DNA from 3 places in the Congregibacter sp. genome. Region 3 is predicted to be linked to each of the others. Evidence: predicted binding sites of a transcription regulator. Region 3 holds the regulator's gene; each other region holds the start of a gene.

Region 1 (5,009 bases), on a different contig from region 3:
GGTTAAAAAAGGCCGCGATTATAGCGGCGGATTGCGAGCCTGCACAGCGGCGCGAGGCGGCACAATGCACACACTGCGAGAGTCTTATTCAATAATTGCGCTAAATTGGTGCGTATCAGCACCAAAAGGCCGCATTTCGTCACAGGGAGCGCTCACCACTGCGTAAAACCTTTTAGTTATCAATCGTTTGTAAAAGGCACCGTCGTGGCACAGGTCTTGCTGTTTCCTAACGCACTTTTACTGTTAAGGTGCATGTCCCCGGGAGGTATTTTCCCGGCGTGATTAGCACCAACTTTCCCAACTGGAGGACCCATAATGTCAGAGAAGACTCTGAACCTGATTAAAGAAAGCGAAGCCGGTTGGGTAGACCTGCGCTTCACAGATACCCGCGGCAAGGAGCAGCACGTCTCTATCCCGTCCAGCGAAGTCGACGAAGACTTTTTTGACGGCGGCAAGATGTTTGATGGCTCCTCCATCGCCGGCTGGAAAGGCATTAATGAGTCAGACATGATCCTCATGCCCGACGATAACAGCAGCGTGCTGGACCCCTTTACCGACGATACAACCGTTATCTTACGTTGCGACATTGTTGAGCCTATGACCATGCAAGGCTACGAGCGTGACCCCCGCTCTGTTGCACATCGCGCTGAGGAATACCTCAAGTCTACAGGCATTGGCGATACCGCTTACTTTGGTCCCGAGCCCGAATTCTTCGTCTTCGACGACGTTAAGTGGCATGCGGACATGTCGGGTGCCGGCTACTCTATCAATTCAGAAGAAGCTGCCTGGGCATCGAACCACAGCTTTGACGATGGCAACATTGGTCACCGCCCGGGCGTTAAAGGCGGCTACTTCCCGGTGCCTCCGGTCGATTCACTGCACGACATCCGTGCAGCGATGTGTGCTGCCATGGAGCAGATGGGACTTCCTATCGAGGTTCACCACCACGAAGTGGGTACCGCGGGCCAGTGTGAGATCGGCGTAAAGTTCAACACCCTGATCGAGAAGGCTGACGAAGTACAGATTCTCAAGTACTGCGTGCACAACGTAGCCCATGCCTACGGCAAGACCGCAACCTTTATGCCGAAGCCTTTGGTCGGTGACAACGGTTCCGGCATGCACGTACACCAGTCCATCAGCAAAGACGGCGAGAACGTTTTTGCCGGCGACGGATACGCTGGCCTGTCTGAGACCGCGCTGTATTACATCGGCGGTATCATCAAGCACGCCCGCGCCCTGAACGCGTTCACTAATGCCTCTACCAACAGCTACAAGCGACTGGTTCCTGGCTTCGAAGCACCTGTAATGCTGGCCTACTCAGCGCGTAACCGCTCTGCGTCTATTCGTATTCCCTACGAGCCGAGCCCCAAAGGCAAGCGCGTAGAGGTTCGCTTCCCGGATCCAACGGCAAACCCATACCTGTCATTCGCAGCAATGCTCATGGCTGGCTTGGACGGCATTCAGAACAAGATTCACCCTGGCGATGCTGCGGACAAGGACCTCTATGACCTACCTGCTGAAGAAGCACTCGCGATCCCAACCGTTGCATCCAGCCTCACCATGGCACTGGAAGCGCTGGACGCCGATCGTGAGTTCCTCACGGCGGGCGGCGTATTCACCGACGATATGATCGACGGTTACATCGCCCTTAAGTCTGAAGAAGTTGAGACACTCGACATGACAACTCACCCTGTTGAGTTTGATATGTACTACTCAGTCTGATCTGCCCAAGGGCAGCAGCACAGGAGCCCGCTCATTGAGCGGGCTTTTTTTTGCCCATTGATCTGCTACGGTAAGCTCAGACTCTATGGAGAGCTGCCATGATCCGTTACAGAAAAGCCATTCTTGTTGCCATGACCCTGACCCTGGTGGCTCCCGCAAGCTACGGCTGGGGCCAGGTGTACAAAGTGATCGATAGCGAGAATGGAGTGGTATTCACCGATACCCCTCCGACTATGGGAAACAGCACTGACAAGACTGTTGAGAAAGTTGAGCTCAATGAAATCAACACCGCCGCTCCGGTAGAATCCCGCCAGCCAGCAAGCTCAACAGCGAGGTCAGAATCTGAGCCGGAGGTCGAGACTGCAGTGACAATTGTCTCGCCAGCCAACGAAAGTACCATTGCCATGGGTCCGGGCAACTTTACTGTCAGCGCCTCCGCAAGCCCCGCTTTAGGTCGCGGTGAAGGACTCGTACTCCTCATAGATGGAGTAGAGCAGGGCCAGGCGCAGTCTTCAGGAAGCTGGTTCGTCGAAGGCGCTCTGCGCGGCCCCCACGACCTGATGGTGCGGCGCACTACGTCCCAGGGAAAGATCGTTGCCACCTCCGAGAGCGTGCGTATCTACGTCCTGCGACCAGGTATTGGCCGCTAGTTCATCAATAGCCTTCTCTTGCACCGTATTGGTGCATATGTTCAATTAGGGTCGCCTGCTCGGCTTTAACCGCTTATTCATCGCGCACAAACAATCAGTAAGTGTGTACTTACTTACTTAAAAAGCTCTAAATCCCTAACTCCGAAGCGCGACTCGACAAAAGCACGGACATGGCTCCATTTTTGCTTCATTATTAAGCACTGTGGTCCAACTTGGTCGCGTAACAGCTTCAAATGCTGCAACAAGACATCATCGATAGCATCAATAGCGGCATCATCGGATTGGATGCCGACTATCGTGTGCGCCTGATAAACCCCGCCGCCGAATCATTGCTCCAGTTGTCTGAGGCGCGCATTCTCGGAATCATGATCTGCGAACTCGAAACCCCCGATGTGCCGTGGCGGGCGACGCTAGACCAGGCGGCAGAAGAAGGTCGCGCTATCGTGCGGCGAGGCCTCCCTCTGGACACTGGCGACGGCAAACCCATTTTCGCCGATATCGTCGTCTCCCCCATGCGCGAGATTGCAAACCTGGCCTATCTCATTGAGCTGCAACCCGTGGATCGTCTCCTGCGCATCAGCCGCGAAGAAAATATCGTGAGTGCCCAGGAAACAACACAGGCTGTAGTTCGCGGTCTTGCTCACGAGATCAAGAACCCTTTAGGCGGCATTCGCGGCGCTGCTCAGCTACTGGAGCGCGAGCTGCCCGAAGGCTCACTCCAGGAATACACGGGCATCATCATCCAGGAAGCAGACAGACTGAGAGACTTGGTTGACCGCCTCCTCGGTCCCAACAAGCAACCTGCTTTAACGTCGTTAAATGTGCACGAAGTTCTGGAGCACGTGTTACAGCTGGCAGTGGTCGAAGCGGGCGAGCGAATGGCCATTCAGCGCGATTACGACCCCAGCCTCCCCGCGATCAACGGTGACCGCGGCCTGCTGATACAGGCCTTGCTGAACATCGTCGGAAACGCACTTCAGGCAACAGAGAATCAACCCCAGTGTGCTCTGACGCTTCGCAGTCGCTCGCAGCGGCAGTTCACCATTGGCGAGAAGCGTCATCGCCTTGTGTGTCAAGTAGACATCATCGATAACGGTCCGGGCATCCCTCAAGAACTGAGCGAAACACTGTTTATCCCCATGGTAAGCGGGCGGCCCGAGGGAACCGGTCTGGGCCTCTCCATATCCCAATCTATCGTTAGCCGCCATGGAGGCTTGTTAACTTGCGAAAGCCGCCCCGGGGAAACCTGTTTCACCATCTATCTACCTATGGACAATTAACATGCAAAATTCCCGCTCGGTATGGATCGTCGACGACGACCAATCCATACGCTGGGTCCTCGAAAAGGCCCTGTCCCAGGCGGATATCGCCCGCGAGTGTTTCGCAGATGCGGAATCAATGCTCCAGCGCCTGGAGGACGACCAGCCGGACGTGGTGATAAGCGATATCCGCATGCCCGGCATGGACGGTCTTGACCTGCTTAAGAGCATACGTGAGCACCACCCCGATCTGCCGGTAATCATCACCACAGCACACTCCGATCTGGACAGTGCAGTGGCTTCTTATCAGCAAGGTGCCTTTGAGTACTTGCCCAAGCCCTTTGATATCGACGAGGTTGTAGCGGTAACGGAGCGGGCCTTAGCGCAAGCTCGAGAACTGGGGCGACAACCTGCAAAAACTGGCTCCAGCAAGAACGAGACACCCGAAATTATTGGCGAAGCGCCGGCAATGCAGGAGGTATTCCGGGCGATTGGTCGTCTCGCGCACAGCAATATCACTGTGCTGATCAATGGTGAATCCGGTACCGGCAAAGAACTCGTGGCTCAGGCGCTACATCGGCATAGCCCGCGAGCAAATGCGCCCTTTATCGCGCTCAACATGGCGGCAATTCCCCGGGACCTCATGGAATCAGAGCTCTTTGGACATGAAAAAGGCGCGTTTACCGGTGCTAACACCCGCCGGGAGGGTCGCTTTGAACAGGCCAACGGAGGAACACTGTTTCTCGATGAAATCGGTGACATGCCTGCAGAGACTCAAACCCGGCTGCTGCGCGTCCTCGCAGATGGCGAGTTCTATCGTGTAGGCGGTCATACCTCCCAGCGCACTGATGTACGAATCATTGCCGCGACACACCAGGACCTTGAGGGGCTGGTGCGCAAAGGCGATTTTCGTGAGGACCTTTTCCATCGCCTGAACGTGATTCGCATCCACATCCCAAAACTATCCGAACGTCAGGAAGACATACCGCGTTTAATGGAGTTCTTTTTCGATAAAGCCGCAAGAGAACTCGGTGGCGAACCTAAAATTCTTCTGCCAGAGACGCAGCAGTTCCTGAGCTCACTGAGTTGGCCCGGAAACGTTCGTCAGCTGGAAAACACCTGCCGATGGCTAACCGTCATGGCATCGGGGCGTGAGATTCACTTGTCTGATCTACCGCCGGAACTCGGCCGAAACAGCGAAGAGGCAGCGGGAGAGCAGGAGATGCAATGGCAGGAACTGCTCTGCCAGTGGGCGCGCACGGAACTGGTCAGCGGCAAGCAACACATTCTTCGCGACGCGATGCCGGCGTTCGAAAAAGCCCTTATTGAAGTGGCCCTTGCGCATACCCGAGGTCGCAAGCGCGACGCGGCTGAGCTC
Region 2 (5,009 bases), on a different contig from region 3:
AGCTGATGTCTTCCAGCCCCTGTCGCCGACGTAGATAAGGGTGCACCATATCTCCCTGAATAGGACCCGGGCGCACAATGGCAATTTCGATAACAAGATCATAAAAGCACGCCGGCTTTAAGCGCGGCAGCATGCTCATCTGCGCTCGAGACTCGATCTGGAAAACACCAATGGAGTCTGCTTTTTGCAGCATGCGATAGGTTGCGATGTCTTCTGCCGGAACATCTTGCAGCGTACGGATACTGGGATCATAGCGATTTACCAATGCCAGAGATTTGCGGATCGCCGAGAGCATGCCCAGCGCCAGAACATCGACCTTGAGTAACCCCAGCGCTTCGATGTCATCCTTATCCCACTGAATCACGGTGCGGTCTGCCATGCTGGCATTCTCTACGGGGACAAGCTGCGAGATGGGCCCCCGGGATATCACAAATCCGCCGACATGCTGAGACAGATGTCTCGGGAATCCCAATATCTCTTGCACCAGCTGATAAAAGAGCTGGGCGGTATTGGGTTTGCCATCTTGGCTTTCGGTTTGTAGCCCATGTTCGCTAAAGCGTGCTTCCAGGTCGCGCTGCTTGTCCCACCAGGCGAGAGACTTAGCAAGATCGTTGACAAATAGAGGGTCCAGGCCGAGGGCTTTACCTACATCGCGCACGGCACTGCGAGCTCGGTAAGTGATAACCGTGGCGGCAAGTGCAGCTCGGCGTCGGCTGTACTTTTCGTAGATGTACTGGATAACTTCTTCGCGGCGCTCGTGCTCAAAGTCCACGTCGATATCCGGAGGTTCGTCACGCTCCCGGGATATAAACCGCTCAAATAGTAAAGAGATTTTCTCGGGGGAGACTTCTGTGATGAACAGGCAGTAGCACACTACGGAGTTTGCGGCGGACCCGCGGCCCTGACACAGGATGCCGCGACCCCGCGCGAAACGAACAATGTCGTGTACCGTAAGAAAGTAGTACTCGTAATCCAGCTCGGCTATCAAGGCGAGTTCTTTTTCGATGCGCTCGCGAATGACTGAGGGCGCCCCGTCGGGCCAGCGTTGGCTTGCTCCTTGCCAGGTAAGTTCTCTCAGATAGTCCCGCGCGTTATGCCCATCGGGTACGACTTCTTCGGGGTACTCGTAACGCAACTCATCCAGAGTGAACTGACAGCGCTGGGCGATGTTGAGTGTTTCGTCCAGAAGCTCGGCGGGGTAGAAGCGTTGCAGCTGCCGGATACTGCGTAAGTGCCGTTGAGCATTAGGTAGCCGGCGACGACCTAGCGCAGCAACACTACAATTGTGATGCAAGGCGGTCATCACGTCGTGCAGGGGTTTGCGGGTTGCGCAGTGCATACGCACATCACCGCAGGCGACGAGAGGTAGCTGTAGTTTGCCCGCGAGTGTCTGCAATGCCCGATAGCGGCGCAGCTCATCGTTGCCAAGAAGATAATGCACCCCGATCCAGACTCTCTCTCGACAGAGTCTTGCGAGTTGTTTGCCATAGCCGCGATTAGCTTCGCTGTCTTCCTTCGGGAGCCAGATGAGCAAGCAACGCTTAAGATGAAAGATCACATCTCGAAGTGTCACCTCGTATTCGCCTTTTGGGCTACGGCGCCGGCCAAGGCTGATGAGTCCCGAGAGTTCGCCATAGGCTGCACGCGTGGGAGCAAGGGCAATGATATGAACGCCTTCGGTTAAGGTGAATTCACTGCCGATAATCAGCGGTATTCCGTATTCCTTGGCCGCTACGTGAGCTTTGACGACACCGGCCAGGGAGCATTCGTCTGTAATAGCGACCGCGGCATAACCATTCACCGCAGCTTGCGCGACAAGCTCTTCTGGACGGGAAGCGCCGCGCAGGAAGCTGTAACATGACAGGCAGTGGAGTTCGCAGTAGGACATGGTTTACGGCGGTGCCAAAATTTCTCGGCCGCACAGTGTACTGTATATTTATACAGTATTTATAGATTATCTAACTTACGTCCTAAATTGCCTTTTTTGCCCTCGGTTTTAGCGCCGTGGCACGATTCTGGAGTTATGTATCTGAACGACCAAGCTTTAAATGCCTGCCGGCGCTGGATAGACAGCCTTGTAGTGCGATACAACCTGTGCCCCTTCGCAAAGCGCGAGCTCGACAGCGATAGCGTGGCGTTCACGCTAAGTGATGCCGACGACGAAGAGGGGTTACTCACTGCTCTGGCACAAGAGCTGCAGCGACTCGAGGATTGTCCGGAGATCGAGACTGCGTTTATTGTCCATCCAAAGGTATTGAACGACTTCTATGACTTCAACGATTTCCTGGGTCGCTCTGATGCTCTGCTTAAACAGATGAAGCTGGAAGGGATCTATCAGATCGCCAGTTTTCATCCGCATTATCAATTTGCTGGGACTGAGCCTGATGATGCCGAGAACTACTCCAACCGTTCACCCTATCCGATGCTGCATTTACTGAGAGAGGAGGGCGTGGAGCGTGCGGTTGCTGGTCATCCAGATATCGCGAGAATTCCCGAGGACAATATCCGCACACTAAATCGCCTTGGAAGAGAGAGGCTCCAAAAGCTTTTGCAAAGCTGCCTAGATGAGTAAAGGCTCTCCAAAATACGATGTGGTTGTTGTCGGTGGCGGCGCAAGCGGCCTCATGTGCGCGATTAGTGCGGGGTATCGTGGGCTGCGCGTTTTAGTGCTGGAGCAGGGCCCAAAAGTTGGCTTAAAAATTCTGGTGTCGGGCGGCGGTCGCTGTAACTTCACCAATGTTTTCGCAGACCCGCGCGAACACTATGTGTCGCAGAACCCCAATTTCTGCATCTCTGCTATGAAGCGGTTTTCGCCATCGGACTTTATCCAAATGGTGGAGACTGCGGGCATCGACTATCACGAGAAGAAGCTGGGCCAGCTGTTTTGCGACCATAGTGCCAAGGATATTGTGGCCATGCTTTTGGAGCAGTGCTCCTACGCGGGGGTCGAAATTCGTTTACGCCAGGCGGTGACTTCCATAGATCCCGGGACAGATGAGGGGTTTGTTGTGCGCACCGGGGATGCTGAGTATGAGGGTCAGAAGGTAGTTATCGCTTCCGGTGGTTTGTCTATGCCGAAAATCGCGAGTGATCTGGCCTTTCGCGCCGCTAAAGAGTTGGGCTTAAAATTGAATGCAACACGCGCTGCTCTGGTGCCCTTAACCTGGAATTCCAGTGACAAAGCCGTCTACGAGTCGCTTTCAGGCATATCCACAGAAGTTATTGCGAGCTGTCAGGGCCACAGTTTTCGGGAGAATCTGTTGTTCACCCACCGGGGTCTGAGTGGACCAGCAATCCTGCAGATATCGTCCTTCTGGCGAGAAGGTCTGGCCGTGGATATAAATCTACTTCCCGATCATGACGCATCCCAGTGGCTTGCAGCAGCGAGAGAAGCCAATCCCCAGCAGCGGCTGCTCAGCGTGCTCAAAACACAGCTTCCCAACCGTCTGGTGGATCTCATGTCGGGCACATGGTTCGAAGATCAGAAAATCGGGAGTTTTTCGCCGCCAGCCCTCACGGAAATCGGCGAGCGCTTGAACAGCTGGTCTTTTATGCCCGGGGGTAGCGAGGGTTATCGAACAGCAGAGGTGACTTTGGGAGGTATTGATACCGACGAAGTCTCTTCAAAAACCTTTGAGCTCAAGCGTGTGCCCGGCATGTTTGCCATTGGAGAGGCGCTGGATGTGACGGGTTGGCTCGGTGGCTACAACTTTCAGTGGGCCTGGGCCTCAGGATGGTGCTGCGGACAACATCTCTGATTGCATTCTTAGGCTTTAAAAAGTCCCCGGCTTTGGTTACAGCGTGTTTGTCGTGAAGGTATTGCAGCTATCCATAGAGCCTTTTTCCAGTCCGACGGTAAACCAGCGCAAGCGCTGCTCTGCGCTACCATGGGTAAATGAGTCTGGAGTAACCCGTCCCTGGGCCTGACGCTGGAGGGTGTCATCGCCGATCGCGGTGGCAGCCGCGAGGGCCTCTTCGACGTCGCCGCTCTCGAGAATCTGTCGAGCTTGATCCGCCTTATTAGCCCACAGTCCGGCAAAACAATCGGCTTGGAGTTCCTGGCGTACGCTTAAGCGATTCGCTTCAACTTCTGTCGCTCGCTGTCGAGCCTCGTGATTGCGTGCGCTGATACCCAGCAAGGTTTGTACATGATGTCCGACCTCATGAGCCAGCACATAGGCCTGCGCAAAATCACCGGGGGCACCATAGCGGCGGCTGAGTTGCCCGAAGAACGACAGGTCCAGATAGATCTTTTGGTCACCCGGGCAGTAGCAAGGACCCATAGCGCTTTGTCCAAGCCCGCAGGCCGAGCGTGTCGAATCTCGATACAGCACAAGTTTGGGTTCGACATAGGGCGTCTGTCCGCCAGCCATGAGCGCCGTCCAGGTGTCTTCGGTGTCGGCGAGTACCGTGGCCATAAACTCCACTGTCTCGGCTTCTTCGGCGGACTGTTCTACTGGCCTGCTTGTTGTTTGTGTCGACTGGCCATCTGCCAGACCGAGGAGTGTCGTTAAGTCTGTGCCGGTAAAGAACATCAGCCCTGCCACGATCACTATGACCGCCCAACCTCCACGACTGCGGGTGAGCTGCATGATGAGCGGCAGCATAGTCGACCGGGATCCACCGGATCTGACGACCCGCCGACCCCGGCGATCATCAATGTTGTCGCTGCGTCGATTGCCTTTCCAGCGCATGGGTAGCTCCCCGATTTAGTTGTGACGGCAGCGTAAACCCTAGCAAATGATTCGGTCTCTTTGATAGCTGGCTATACTCCGACGCAGTTCTTTCATCAGGAGTGCACTCATGGCTTGGTTATTAGTTGTTGGCATCGCAGAACTTAAGCTGAGTAGCGGGGGTTCAGGCGTCGTCTGAATTCACATATTTTTCGTTAACGGAAACCCTATGAACATAGTGCCTCTTGAGACTGATGCGCCCGCCATTGTCTACATCGACTTTAAAAGCCCCTATGCGTACCTGGCGGTTGAGCCCACGCGAGCGCTCGAGCGGCA
Region 3 (5,009 bases):
CAAGGTATCAGTCATCTCGGGTATTTCTTCGTGTCGCCGAAGGAAACGCAGTACCACGTCCAGGGTGACATCCGCTCGGATCGTGATGGTGTCCGTGTTCATGAGGCCACCCGCGGTGTCCTCATCGTGGACCATTACCTGTTCAAGACGCGATCTGTCCTGCTCGTCCATCTCGTCCAGAACTTGCTGGGTGAAAGCTTCAGGTAGCTGCTGAAGAATATCTGCGACGTCATCGTCGTCCAGCTCTTCGGTAATCTGCGCAACCTGGTCTGGACCCATGGTCTGAAGAAAATCGAGCATGAGCTCTTCGCCAAGCTCGTTAAGTACCTCGGCCTCCTGCGACCCCTCCAGAAGCTGCCAGAGCACATGTCGAAAACGGGGTGGGGATGACTCGAGAATATGCGCGACTTCACCGGGCTCCATGACCCGGATAAGGCGGCGTACATCGACCAGAGTGCCGCTCTCAAGAGCTCGGGAAACGCTATCCCTTGAGCGTTCTTGGTCTTCTTGAAGCGTATTCATTCGCCTTCGCCAAAGTAGTCATTGACGAGCTCGTGAATGGCTTCGCTGGCCTCCTTTTCATCGTTCCCCTCGGCCCTGAGCATCAAGGTGCTCCCCTGACCTGCAGCGAGCATCATCACCGACATAATGCTTTTGCCATCAACCCACTGATCGTCTTTGCCGACTTCAATCTTGCTGCCAAAGCGACTCGCACAGCTTACAAACTTGGATGCGGCACGGGCATGCAAACCAAGTTTGTTGATGATGTTGAGTTCGCTTTCGATCACATCGCCACCTACTGAAGCTCTCGGTGGCGGAGCTGAAGCTGGGTGAGCTGGCCTTGAAAATGCGTGTAGAGGCGATAGGCCATGTACACGGAGCGGTGTTGTCCGCCGGTGCACCCCAGTGCAACGGTAAGGTAGCTTCGACTGCTCTTCTGATAGGCGGGCACCCAGCGCTCGATAAAGCCGGCGATATCATCAAAAAGTTGTTGAGTAATCTCATGGTCTTCGAGGTACTCAATGACTTCCTGATCGACACCGGTTTTCAGTCGCAGCTCCGGAGACCAGTGAGGATTTGGCAGCAGGCGTAGGTCAAAGATAAGGTCAGCATCGCCGGGTACGCCGCGCTTAAAGCCAAAGGACTGAAAGAGAATAGCCATGTCTTCAGCTTCTGAGCCTACGAGTCTCTGGCGGATAGCGTCGCGCAACTCGTAGATGGTCATGGTGCGGGTGTCCAGAGTCACCGTCGCCTGAGCCGCTAAAGGCTCCAAAAGTTCACTTTCGTAACGAATCGCTTCGGCCAGAGGCAGGCTCTCACTGGTTAGTGGGTGGCGCCGGCGAGTCTCGCTGAACCGTTTAATCAGCGTGGCTTCATCAGCGTCCAGGTACAGGATTCGGTGTTGTACCTCCGCGGGAAGTGACTGTAGGGTTGCGCTGAAGTCCTGCAGATCACGAAAAGCATTACGCGCGTCGATGCATACGGCTATGCCACGGAAGTGTTCGGGCAGGCCCGGGCCCGTATCACGGACTAATGCGGGGAGCAGGGATGCGGGAAGATTATCAATAGCGTAGTAGCCCTCATCCTCAAGCTGATGAAGGGCGGTGCTCTTGCCGGAACCGGAGCGGCCACTGATGATAATCAGGTCCACTAAGGTGTGCCCGCGGTCCAGTTGGTGGTGACATCGAACAAGGCTTCGTTGCTCCTGCAGTTTCTCAGGGCTTCACAAAACGCCGGTTGCGAAAAGAGTCGAGCAAGATCCGCCAGCAGGTTCAGATGCTCCTGGGTGGCTTCACTGGGGACTACCAGTGCAAACAGCAAATCCACATCCTCATCATCTGGCGCATCGAAGTCTGCACTGCTGGATAGAGTAAGCAGCACGCCGCAGGGAGACTCGCAGTCCTTGAGACGACAATGGGGTATCGCTATGCCGTTCCCCAGAGCGGTACTGCCAAGCTTTTCCCGCGCGAGCATGCCCGACACCAGCTCGTCCGGATGAAATTCGTCTCTATCGCTGCCAAGAACATCGGCAACTAACTCAAAGAGACGTTTTTTTCCGCCCCCGGGTACCTGGCAAAGACAACGCGCGGGCGTCAGCAAAGCGCTGACGCTGTTGGCGGCGTGGGTTGTTTCCTGACTCATGTTTCCTATCGCTTGCATTACCGACTTCAGTGACTCAATGGGCTCGGTGTTTTTCCTTGTGCTTGATCAACTGACGATCAAGCTTGTCCACCAGGGCGTCGATAGCTGCATACATATCCTCGGAGTCAGCCGCGGCAAAAAGGTCTTTTCCGGCGATATGCACGGTGGCTTCTGCCTTCTGTACCATTTTTTCTACGATGAGGGTCACCTCAGACTTGCTAATTTGACTGTAGTGTCGCTGTAAACGCTCGAACTTTGCCTCTACATACTCCCGCAGGGCGTCGGTGACTTCGACGTGGTGTCCGCTGATTACAATTTGCATGCGCTTCTCCTTGTTTTTAGTGTTAGCTACGTCCTTGTCAATCGGTTCTGGTGTCTAAGAGCTTAGATAGCTGGCTTGTTTAAACCAGCCGCTTGCGCTCGTTAGACGGCGGGATGGTGAGGCTATCCCGATACTTCGCAATTGTTCGTCGGGCCACCTGAATACCCTGATCTTCCAAGAGATCCGCCAGTTTGCTGTCGGACAGGGGTTTGCGGGGATTCTCGGCGGCAACAAGTTTCCTGATCAAGGCGCGAATAGCCGTGGATGAGCAGGCGCCTCCGCTGGTGGTGGCTACATGGCTCGAGAAAAAGTACTTCAGCTCGAATATTCCCCGGGGCGTGTGCATATATTTTCGTGTTGTGACACGAGAAATGGTCGATTCATGCATTTCAACGGCCTCCGCAATGTCATGGAGCACCAGCGGTTTCATCGCCTCCTCTCCGTATTCGAGGAAGTTGCGCTGGCGCCTGACTATCTCTGTAGACACCTTCAACATGGTTTCGTTGCGACTCTGGAGACTTTTTAGGAACCACTTGGCTTCCTGGAGGTTGTCCCGCAGGTAACTGTTATCGGCGCTATTGTCCGCGCGTTTGATCATTCCCGCGTAATGGTCATTGATGCGCAGGCGCGGTGATGTATCGGGATTTAGTTCCACCACCCAGCGTCCCTCTTTGCGGCTTACAAAAACGTCGGGCACGATGTATTCGGTATCGTCGTCGCCAAATTGTTTTCCGGGCAGTGGATCAAGGGACTGAACCAGTTTGAGAGCGCCGCGAAGATCATCCTCGGACAGCTTCATGCGGCGCATGATCTGCGCGTAGTCACCGCTGCTGAGTTGATTGATGTGGCGGTTAATCAGAATTCTTGCCTGATCAAGCCAGGGAGTGTCGCGGTCCAACTGCTTGAGCTGAAGTTGCAGGCACTCCTGCAAATCTCTGGCGAACACGCCTACGGGCTCAAACTGCTGGAGGGCGTGCAATACCGCAGTGATCTCCTCGCTCTCTATTTCCAGCTCGGGTGGAAACAGCTCGAGCATTTCTTCAAGACTGCTGTTTAAGCGCCCGTTGGCGTCGGTGGCATCGATGATAGCCAGGGCGACGATGCGGTCACTATCCGACATGCGCGTCAGGTTCAGCTGCCAGCGCAAATGATCCTGCAGGCTTTCACTGCTGCGATTGCGGCTATCAAAGTCAAAGTCTTCGCCGCCACCCCCGTCTGATGGGGGTGGAGCACTGGACGGTAAAATATCTTCCCATTGGGTATCTACCGGGAGGTCTTCAGGCATTGCTGGTTCAAAGTCGCCGTCGGCCGAGGCCTCGTCAACGTTGGCGCTGCGCTCGGGGTTGTCCAGCGGACCTTCCTGATTGCCTGCATCGTCGTCATTGGGCTGATCTGGCGTGCCGCCCTGGTCTTCTTCGACCTCGAGCATGGGGTTTTCTTGCAGCGCCTGCTCAATTTCCTGCTGCAGATCCAGCGTGCTGAGCTGCAAAAGGCGTATAGCCTGTTGCAGCTGCGGCGTCATCGTCAGCTGTTGCCCAAGCTTGAGGTGTAATCCCTGCTTCATCGCGCGGTTATTCCAAGCTGTTGCGCTGCGCACTCGCGATCTTATGCCGCTAAATTCCTGCGCTGTTTTAACGCGCTATCGCCTTTGTCGGGCGGGCGCGTCTCCCCAAGTCGCGGAGCAATACAATGTCGCCCCACACCCTCAGTGTAGGCGGGTGATTGGGGTCACGCAACGCCTTGGCGCGCTTATTGCATTGTGTTAGTCAGAGGGATGATGGGAAAGGGCGCCGCGAGTAGGGGCGTTGGCAGGAGCGTCCCCAAGAGAATGCCCAAGAGCAAGACGTTGCTTACAGGCGGAAGTTTTCTCCAAGATAGGTCTTGCGAACCTTGGCATTGTCCAATACTTCCTCCGGACTGCCCTGGGCGATGATATGACCTTCGCCTACGATATACGCCGTTTCACAGATATCCAGCGTTTCTCGCACGTTGTGATCTGTGATGAGGACGCCGATGCCTCGGGTTTGCAGGTGTCGAATAATATTCTTGATATCACCCACGGATATGGGGTCAACACCGGCAAAGGGCTCGTCGAGCAAAATGAACTTTGGCTCCATGGCCAGAGCGCGAGCAATTTCCACCCGCCGTCGCTCACCGCCCGAAAGGGCCTGTCCCAGGCTTTCTTTCAGATGCCCAACGTTGAACTCCTCGAGGAGTTCATCCCTGCGTTGATGGCGCTGAGTGCGGCTTAGATCTTTGCGGGTTTCAAGAATGGCCAACAGGTTATCTCCGACGGTCATACGTCGAAAAATCGACGCTTCCTGCGGCAGATAGCCGATTCCTCGTCGGGCACGCTCGTGCATGGGCAGCGCGGTGATACTCTGGCTATCGATGAGTATGTCTCCAGCATCGGAGGCGACGATCCCGACGATCATGTAAAAGCAGGTGGTTTTCCCCGCACCGTTGGGACCAAGAAGGCCTACCACCTGTGCACTTTCTACCTCGAGACTAACGTCTCGTACGACGGATCTGCCACGGTAAGCTT

What was found. The regulator sigma-54, encoded in region 3, starts transcription at its own class of promoters, with help from an activator protein. The targets are predictions, from matches to a motif close to TGGCACANNNNTTGCNNT.
Region 1: glnL (nitrogen regulation protein NR(II)) is a predicted target of sigma-54. The motif match lies at 2,544-2,561, and genes of this name have one in related genera.
Region 2: ACTG39_RS09420 (DUF1415 domain-containing protein) is a predicted target of sigma-54. The motif match lies at 2,006-2,023, and genes of this name have one in related genera.

What each region holds. Positions count from the first base shown of each region.
Region 1 covers NZ_CBFIIF010000006.1:100,484-105,492, forward strand. Annotated here, with positions in the region: gene glnA (glutamate--ammonia ligase) at 316-1,722, shown strand; gene ACTG39_RS04305 (hypothetical protein) at 1,821-2,372, shown strand; gene glnL (nitrogen regulation protein NR(II)) at 2,606-3,652, shown strand; gene ntrC (nitrogen regulation protein NR(I)) at 3,654-5,009, shown strand, end outside.
Region 2 covers NZ_CBFIIF010000019.1:44,540-49,548, forward strand. Annotated here, with positions in the region: gene ACTG39_RS09415 (error-prone DNA polymerase) at 1-1,888, opposite strand, end outside; gene ACTG39_RS09420 (DUF1415 domain-containing protein) at 2,024-2,572, shown strand; gene ACTG39_RS09425 (NAD(P)/FAD-dependent oxidoreductase) at 2,565-3,758, shown strand; gene ypfJ (KPN_02809 family neutral zinc metallopeptidase) at 3,795-4,694, opposite strand; gene ACTG39_RS09435 (DsbA family protein) at 4,903-5,009, shown strand, end outside.
Region 3 covers NZ_CBFIIF010000002.1:46,099-51,107, reverse strand. Annotated here, with positions in the region: gene mgtE (magnesium transporter) at 1-522, opposite strand, end outside; gene ACTG39_RS01390 (HPr family phosphocarrier protein) at 519-788, opposite strand; gene rapZ (RNase adapter RapZ) at 797-1,651, opposite strand; gene ACTG39_RS01380 (PTS sugar transporter subunit IIA) at 1,651-2,142, opposite strand; gene hpf (ribosome hibernation-promoting factor, HPF/YfiA family) at 2,177-2,464, opposite strand; gene ACTG39_RS01370 (RNA polymerase factor sigma-54) at 2,544-4,028, opposite strand; gene lptB (LPS export ABC transporter ATP-binding protein) at 4,315-5,009, opposite strand, start outside.